DNA from 2 places in the Aquitalea sp. ASV15 genome. Region 2 is predicted to be linked to the other one. Evidence: predicted binding sites of a transcription regulator. Region 2 holds the regulator's gene; the other holds the start of a gene.
What was found. The regulator FNR, encoded in region 2, switches genes on or off when oxygen is low (the NO sensors DNR and NnrR bind a similar motif). The targets are predictions, from matches to a motif close to TTGATNNNNATCAA.
Positions count from the first base shown of each region.

Region 1: the regulator FNR is predicted to act here: its motif matches at 1,855-1,868, upstream of JHD64_RS19475 (universal stress protein).

Region 1 covers NZ_JAELTZ010000073.1:3,432-7,847, reverse strand. The annotation lists gene ggt (gamma-glutamyltransferase) at 1-1,439, shown strand, start outside; gene JHD64_RS19480 (hypothetical protein) at 1,442-1,756, opposite strand; gene JHD64_RS19475 (universal stress protein) at 2,027-2,485, shown strand; gene JHD64_RS19470 (TlyA family RNA methyltransferase) at 2,596-3,348, opposite strand; gene JHD64_RS19465 (BCCT family transporter) at 3,764-4,416, shown strand, end outside.
Region 2 covers NZ_JAELTZ010000016.1:28,047-32,462, reverse strand. The annotation lists gene JHD64_RS09220 (RNA methyltransferase) at 1-723, shown strand, start outside; gene JHD64_RS09215 (DUF1853 family protein) at 701-1,636, shown strand; gene JHD64_RS09210 (flavodoxin family protein) at 1,633-2,091, shown strand; gene fnr (fumarate/nitrate reduction transcriptional regulator Fnr) at 2,225-2,971, opposite strand; gene hemN (oxygen-independent coproporphyrinogen III oxidase) at 3,084-4,416, shown strand, end outside.

The DNA.
Region 1 (4,416 bases), on a different contig from region 2:
GCCACCGGCTCACCAGCTTCGATGGCCGGGAAACCGCCCCGGCCACGGCGGATGGCAAGCTTTTCCTGCAGGCACAAGGCCAGCCCATGGACTTTTATCAGGCGGTGGTGGGGGGACGTTCGGTGGGGGTGCCCGGCGTGCTGGCCATGCTGAAGCTGGCACACCAGCAAGGTGGCCATCTGCCATGGGCCAGCCTGTTCCAGCCGGCCATCCGCCTGGCGCAACAGGGCTTCGCCATTTCACCACGGCTGTACACCCTGCTGGCTAACGACCGGTTTCTGCGCGAGGACGCCGCTGCCCGCCGCTATTTCTACCAGCCGGATGGCCAGCCCAAAGCCATGGGCAGCCTGCTGAAAAACCCCGAGTATGCGGCAACGCTGGAGCAGATCGCCCGCCATGGCCCGCGCGCCTTCTACCAGGGCGAGATCGCCACGGCCATCATCGACAAGGTCAACCAGCATCCGCGCAACCCCGGCCGCATGCTGCCGGCTGATCTGGCAGCCTACCAGGCCATCGAACGCAAACCGCTGTGCGCCCCCTATCGCAGCTGGCAGGTCTGCGGCATGGATGCACCCAGCTCCGGCGGTGTGGCCGTGCTGCAAATGCTGGGCATGCTGCAACGCTTCCCGCTGGCGGGCATGTCGCCCACCGCCGGCTCCACCATCCATTTGTTTGCCGAAGCGGGCAAGCTGGCCTTTGCCGATCGCAACCGCTATCTGGCCGACCCGGCTTTTGCCAGCGTGCCCAGCGCGGCACTGGTCGCCACCGATTATGTGCAGCAGCGCAGCCTGTTGATCCGGCCGGAACGCAGCATGGGCACGGCCAGCGCCGGTGAGCCGGCCGGCGTCAAATTATCGGCCTATGGCAGGGATAGTGCAGTGGAGCTGCCCTGTACCTCCCACCTCAATGTGGTGGACCGGCAAGGGCGGGTGGTCAGCATGACCAGCTCAATTGAAGACCAGTTTGGCAGCCGCATGCTGGTCAAGGGCTTTTTGCTGAATAACCAGCTGACGGATTTTTCCTTTGCACCGGAAGACCACGGGCTGCCGGTAGCCAACCGGGTGGAAGCCCGCAAACGGCCGCGCAGCAGCATGTCGCCCACCATGGTGTTCGACAGCAAGGGCAAGTTCCTGCTGGCCACCGGCTCCCCCGGCGGCAGCCAGATCATCGGCTATGTTGCCCAGACACTGATCGCCCTGCTGGACTGGAAGCTGGATCCGCAACAGGCCGTCAGCCTGCCGCACTACGGCAACCGCAACGGAGCCACCGAACTGGAAGCGGGTCAGGGACTGGACTTGCAGGCCAGCACGCTGACGGCGCTGGGGCATCAGGTAAAAATGGTGGACATGACCAGTGGCCTGTCGGCACTGGTCAGGACGGGTAATGGTTATACCGGTGGTGCGGATCCACGCCGCGAGGGGCTGGTACTCGGCCGCTAGGGCTAGCGGCGGCTGGCCTGCAGGCGCTTGGCCAGTTGCTCGATCGCACCATCGCGGCTGATCGGCGGGATATTCTGGTGCTGCTCGGCCATGATCCACTTTTCCACCACCGAACGGTCGCCACGGGCGGCCTTGAGCAACAGGCCGAAAGCGTGGCCGGTGCTGTGTTCCAGCGGCTCCAGGGGCCGGGACTGGGTATGTGCGGCATAGATGCGGCTATCGTCCGCCACCTTGTTGTTTTTGCGCTTGCCCGACTTCAGACTCCAGGCAACGATGGCGGCAATAACGAGCAAGGACAGCAAGGCAAAGATCAACATGATGTAAAACCATCCTCCTTGGTATGCAAATGGGTCGGGCCGGAATAGCGGCAGACCATGGGTTCACGCATTAAACGCGGCCCATGGTCTGTTCGAGTTTGTTATAGATCAAATGCATAACAATTAGTTCGGAGAGTCTTTCTGCCGCCGCGAGTATCCTAAAATCAAACAGGGCATTCAGCCGCTTCAGGACGCCGGGCAAGGCCTCATGCCGGCCGACAGTACCGCCATCTGACCTGGCGCGAGCGACGGTTTTACGAGGAGCACTCCATGTATCAACACATTGTTATTGCAGTAGATGGTAGCCGAACTTCTGCAAAGGCTCTAGCCGAGGCACTACGTATTGCCAAAACGGCACAATCCAGCGTGTCGCTGGTGCATGTGGCCAGTTTGCGCGACATGGCCATCGAGGGCGTGGGTGCGCTGGACACCCATCAGCTGCATGATCTGGCCTTCCGTCAGGCGCGCGAGTTGCTGGACAAGGCAGAAAAACAGGCCATCAACGAAGGGGTCAGCCGGGTGGACTGCCATATCGCAGAAAGCTGGGAAGGCGGCAAGGACATGGCGGATGCCTTGATCCGCTTTGCCGACAGCCGCAAGGCCGAGTTGATCGTCATCGGCACCCATGGCCGCAGCGGACTGGCTCATCTGCTGCTGGGCAGCTTTGCCGAAAACGTCATGCGCAAGACCCACTGCCCGCTGCTGGTGGTGCGCGGCGAGGAAGACTGAAACCGCCGGCCGCCTCACTCGCAAGATCCCACCGCACCGTCAGGCCACAGGCAAGGTGGCCGGTGCCATCCGCAGAGTGCATGACGCCTCTGCGGATTTTCTTTGCCTGCTCAATAGACCGCCCGGCGTGCCAGCACGAAAAACTCGCGGTTGCCGTCGCCACCGGTCAACGGGCTGTCGAACCACTGCTCCACCTCCCAGTCCAGCTCGTCCAGGCAGTTGCTGATCTTGTCCTGCACCCCGGCGAACAGGCTTTCATCGCGCACGATGCCGCCATGTCCCAGCGCGCCGCGTCCCACCTCGAACTGCGGTTTGACCAGCCCCAGCAAACGGCCATTCTCCGCCAGCAAAGGCAGGGCCGACGGCAGGATCAGCGTCAGCGAGATAAACGACACATCGCACACCATCAGGTCGAAGGGCAAACCGTCATTGGCCTGCAGCAGGCTGCGGCCATCCAGTGCGCGCGCGTTCACCCCTTCAAAGCAGCGTACGCGCGGATCATCCCATAGCCTGGGATGCAACTGGTCGTGACCGACATCCACGCCCACCACATACTCGGCCCCGGCCTGCAAGGCGCAATCGGTAAAGCCGCCGGTAGACTGCCCCACATCCAGCACCCGCCAGCCGGTGATATCCAGCCCGGCCTGGCGCAAGGCGCCATCCAGTTTCTGTCCGCCACGGGAGACAAAGCGGTCGGCCGGATCGGGCCGGACCTGCAAGGGAGTGCCAGCGGGAAATTTTGAACTGGCCTTGCTGATGATCTGGCCGTCCAGGCTGACCCGGCCGCTTTCCAGCAGGCTTTGTGCCGCTGTCCGGGAAGTGGCAAGTCCTTGTTCCACCAACAGAAGATCCACCCGCTTCATCACCGTTTCCTTGCATGCTTTTCAAAAGGCGACAGGTTGGCCAGTCCGCCGCATGCTGTCAAGCATCAACCCGTCTGGCGCGGCCAAGGCGGCGGGACAAGGCGCCGGTCAGGGCTGCGGCGGCCACCAGCTGATTCAGTATATTTGTTTACATCAATTTACTAATAATGTTATGGTAAAAAGGCAATGTATTGAATTCATTGAATTATCCATATGGCAGCCCACAGACTGCCGCCCATTTCAGGCTGCTGCGCCTGTTGCATGGCCGCTTGCCATGCCATCGCCGCCAGCTGACACCATCCGCCCGTCCCCTGCCCGGCCCTTGCGCCGGAGCGGGCGACAGCCCTGCCCCACCCTGCCAGTGAAGGCCACCCACCCCGGCGTTCTGCTGGCCGTCTAACGAAAGGAGACACGCTTGGTCTTGCGACTATCCCTGTTACTGACTGCCCTGTTTGTGCTGTTTGGCGCTCTTGCCCCACAGCAGCTGGCCGACACCACGGCCGCCCTGCTGAGCGATACCATTGCCCGCTTCGGCTGGTTTTACCTGCTTGGCGTATTCGGCTTTCTGGTGTTTGCCCTGTATCTGGCCTTTGGTCGTTTCGGCCATATCCGGCTGGGAAAAGCGGATGAGGCACCGGAGTTTTCCCGCGGCAGCTGGTTTGCCATGCTGTTTTCTGCCGGCATGGGCATCGGTCTGGTGTTCTGGGGCGTGGCCGAGCCGCTGTCCCACTTCGCCAGCCCGGCCAGCGCAGCCATCACGCCGCAGTCGGCCGAGGCAGCCCGTGCCGCCATGCGCTATGCCTTTTTCCACTGGGGCCTGCACCCCTGGGCCATCTATAGCCTGATGGGGCTGGTACTGGCCTATTTCAAATTCAACCGTGGCACGCCGGGGCTGATCAGCGCCGCCTTCCGCCCGCTGCTGGGCGCACGGGTGGATGGCCCCATCGGCAAGGCGATTGATACCCTGGCCGTACTGGCCACGGTATTCGGCGTAGCCACTTCGCTGGGCTTTGGCACCTTGCAGATCGAGAGCGGACTGCTCAAGCTGTTTGGCCTGCCGGCTTCGCC
Region 2 (4,416 bases):
ATCGTGTTGGCCCGGCCCAACCATCCGGGCAATATCGGCTCGGCCGCACGCGCCATGAAAACCATGGGTCTGACCCGGCTGTACCTGGTGGAACCCAAGGTGTTTCCCAGCGATGAGGCCAATGCGCTGGCCTCCGGTGCGGTGGATGTGCTGGAGAGCGCCACCGTGGTGGCGAGCCTGGCGGAAGCGCTCAGCGACGTCACCGTGGCCTGCGCGCTGACCAGCCGCCGCCGCGAGCTGACCACCCCGCTGTCCACCCCGCGCGAAACCACGCCGGAACTGGTAGCCCGCGCCCGTGATGGCGAGCAGGTGGCGCTGGTATTCGGCAATGAAACCTTCGGCCTGTCCATCGAGGAAGTGGAGCAGTGCAACCGCCTGGTCACCATCCCCGGCAATCCGGATTACTTCTCGCTCAACCTGGCGATGGCGGTACAGGTGATGACCTACGAGCTGTTCAGCCATACCGGTGTTGACGTGGAATACCTGCGCCCGGAAAGCGAAACCGCCAGCCTGGGCGAGGTGGAAGGCTTCTGCCAGCATCTGGACCAGACCATGGAAGCCATCGGCTATTACCGCCGCCGCAACAGCGAACGGCTGATGCGCCGCATGCGCGCCCTGTTCAACCGGTCCGGCATGCTGCGCGATGAAGTCGACATCCTGCGTGGCCTGATGAAACAGATCCAGCGCGTGGCAGATGGCCATGAGCACGACGGCACGGCCTGAACGCAGCTTTCATCTGCCTTACACGCAGCCGGCGCTGCGTGATCTGGCTTTCCTGCTCACCTCGCCTGCGCCCTGGGAGAGTGGCAGCAATCTGTCACCCGCGCAGTTGCTGGGGGAGCAGGGAGAGGATCTGCTGCAAGCCTTGCAGCAGGATCCAGGCCCGCTTGAGCACTGGCTGGCGCAACAGCCATGCCAGCGGCTTGGCCATTATGCCGAGCGCCTGCTGGCTTTCTGGTTCCGGCTGGCGCCGCATATCGAACTGGTGGCGGCCAATGTGCCGGTGCGCGATGCCGCAGGCCGCACCATCGGCGAATTCGATTTTCTGATCCGGCTGCATGGCGTGCCGCTACATGTGGAAACCGCCAGCAAATTCTATCTGCAACTGGGGCATGGCGCGGACACGCTGGTCGGCCCCAGCCTGCGCGATGCCTGGGTGCTCAAGGCCGCCAAACTGCAGGAACAACTGCAACTGGCCAGCCACCCTGCCGCCGCCCGTGTCCTGCCGCCGGGCTTTGCCGGCTGTGCCAGCGCGGCACGCCTGGCCGGCTGGTTCTTCTACGCCGACCGGCCGGCCATCCCGGCCGCACCGCTGAGCGCAGATCAGCTGCAAGGCTGGCTCAGCCCGCTGCAGCAGCCCTGGCCAAGCACAAGCGCAGGATCGCGCTGGGTGTGGCTGTCACGGCTGGGTTGGCTGGCTCCGGCGCGGCTGGCGGAGGAGGGGGTGCGCGAGCAGGACAGCCTGCGCCAGGAACTGCTGCAGGCTGCGGTGCCGCAGCTGGTGGCCGAATTGCTGCCGGTGGGGGATGGCTGCTGGGAGGAAGTGGCGCGCGGCTTTGTGGTGCCGCCGGGCTGGCCGCAGCAGCAGCGGCTGCAGGATTTGCTGGCCAGCATAGACCGGACTCTCCACCGATGAAGCAACTGCTGATTGTGTATGCCAGCCAGACCGGCCACACCCTGCAACTGGTCGACGCCTTGTGTCAGCCCTTGTTGCCGCTGTGCGCGGAACTGCACATCCACCGCCTGCCCGCGGCTGAGGCCGGGCTGGATGACTTGCTGGCTGCAGATGCCATCGTGCTGGCTACGCCGGAGAACTTCGGTTATATGGCGGGGAACGTGAAGGATTTTTTTGATCGCACCTATTACCCGGCGCAGGGAAAGACCGAGGGGCTGCCCTATCTGATGCTGGTGTCGGCCGGCAATGACGGACTGGGCGCGCTACAGGCCATGCGGCGCATTGCCTGTGGCTATGGCTGGAAGGAGGTACTGCCGCCCTTGCTGGCGCAGGGTGAGGTTTTGCCGCAACACCGGGAGCGCGCCATGGAGTTGGGCGAGCTGCTGGCTGCAGGCATGCTGGTGGGGCGCTGGTAGGGCTGGGCGGGCGGCTAGGTCGCCCGGACTAGGTCTTCAGACGAATTGTCGGCCACGCCAGTACTGCGCACTATGCAAAAACACCGCAGGCTGCTGGCAAGCAGGGCTGCGGTGTGCCGGATGAGCGCTAGCGTCAGACGCCGTTGGCGTGGGTGCAGCCGGCGATCAGGTCCTTGAGGGCATCGGCCTTGATCAGCTGGATGTGCTTGTGATCGACACTCAGCCAGCCTTGCTGCTGGAACTTGGACAGCGTACGGCTGACGGTTTCCAGTTTCAGGCCGAGGAAACTGCCGATTTCCTCGCGGCTCATGCGCAGGATGAAATCATTGGCGGCAAAACCGCGGGTGGACAGGCGCTGCGACAGGTTCAGCAAGAAGGCGGCCAGGCGTTCTTCCGCCTTCATGTTGCCCAGCAGCAGCATGACGTTCTGGTCGCGCACGATTTCGCGGCTCATCAGCCGGAAAAAGTGGTGCTGCAGGCTGGGAATGTCGCGCCCCAGGCTTTCCATGCGGTTGAAGGGCAGTTCGCAGACTTCGCTGTCTTCCAGTGCAATGGCATCGCAGCCATGCACATTGGAAGAAATGCCATCCAGGCCCATCAGCTCGCCGGACATCAGAAAGCCGGTGACCTGCTCGCGACCGTCCTGGCTGGCGACGCTGGTTTTGAAGAAACCGGTACGCACCGCGAACAGGGACTTGAAGCCCTCGCCGCTGCGGAACAGGTATTCGCCGCGCTTGAGGCGGCGGCTCTGACGGATCACGGCGTCCAGCTGCGTCATTTCGTCGCGGTTCAGTCCGATGGGCAGACAGAGTTCGCGCAGGCTGCAGTTGGAGCAGGACACCTTCAGTGCGTGAATAGTGTGTTGGTTTTGGTCAGACATCGAGTGTTTTGTACAACCCTGTAAAGAAGCTTGACCCTTGTCAAAGCGGAATTCACACGTTTTCCGCAAATTTACCAGTCCACCTGACGTTTGACTATCAATACCCGACGACATGCACACCACCCATCCGTTTTCGCCCACCCACTGTGAGTTCGACCGAGCATTGATCGAACGTCTTGATGGCTCTGGCCCAAGATACACTTCTTACCCGACTGCCGACCGTTTTACCCCGGCCTTTGGGGAGAAAGACTATAAACACTGGCTGAAGCAACGCCACCTGGGCATGCATCAGAACGCAATATCATTGTACGTTCATATACCGTTCTGCAACACGGTATGTTACTACTGCGGCTGCAACAAGATCATTACCAAAGACAAAAGCCGCGCCGATCGCTATCTCGACTACCTGGAAAAAGAAATCAAGCTGGTGGCCGCCACACTGGGCTGCCGCGAAAAGCTGATCCAGCTGCATTTCGGTGGCGGTACCCCCACTTTCCTGTCCGATGAACAGCTGGACCGGCTGATGGGCATGCTGCGTACTCACTTCGATTTTTTGCCGGAGGGAGAATATTCCATTGAGATTGATCCGCGCAAGGTGGGGCGCGAGACCGTGCACCATCTGGCGCGTCTGGGCTTTAACCGCATGAGCGTGGGCATCCAGGATTTCGACCCGCAGGTGCAACAGGCGGTAAACCGCGTGCAGAGCGAGGCCGAGACGCTGGAAGTGATCGATGCCGCCCGCGAGGCCGGTTTCAAGTCGGTCAGTGTGGACCTGATCTACGGCCTGCCGCTGCAGACGCGGGAATCGCTGAAAGCCACGCTGGACAAGGTGATTGCCATTGGCCCGGACCGGCTGGCGCTGTACAACTATGCCCACCTGCCCACGGTGTTCATGCCGCAGCGGCGCATCAACGAGGCAGACCTGCCGGCGGCCAGCACCAAGCTGGACATCCTGCAGGACGCGGTAAAAAGCCTGGCGGATGCCGGCTATGTCTTCATCGGCATGGACCACTTTGCCAAGCCGGAAGATGACCTGGCCATCGCCCTGCGCCAGGCACGCCTGCAGCGCAATTTCCAGGGTTATTCCACCCATGCCGACTGCGACATGATCGGCCTTGGCGTGTCGTCCATCGGCAAGGTCGGCCCCTGTTACAGCCAGAATGAAAAAGACCTGGACAGCTATTACGCTGCACTGGACGAGGGACGTCTGCCGGTGATGCGTGGCATGGTGCTGGATCAGGATGACATCCTGCGCCGTGGCATCATCCAGGCGCTGATGTGTCGCTTCTCCTTGTCGGTGGAGGCCGTCGAGCAGGTGCACGGCATCAATTTCGCCGAATACTTTGCTGCCGAACTGCCGGCCATCCGCGAATATCACAAGCTGGGTCTGCTGACTTTTGACGGCGATTTCCTGATGGTCGAACCGAAAGGGCGCTTCCTGATTC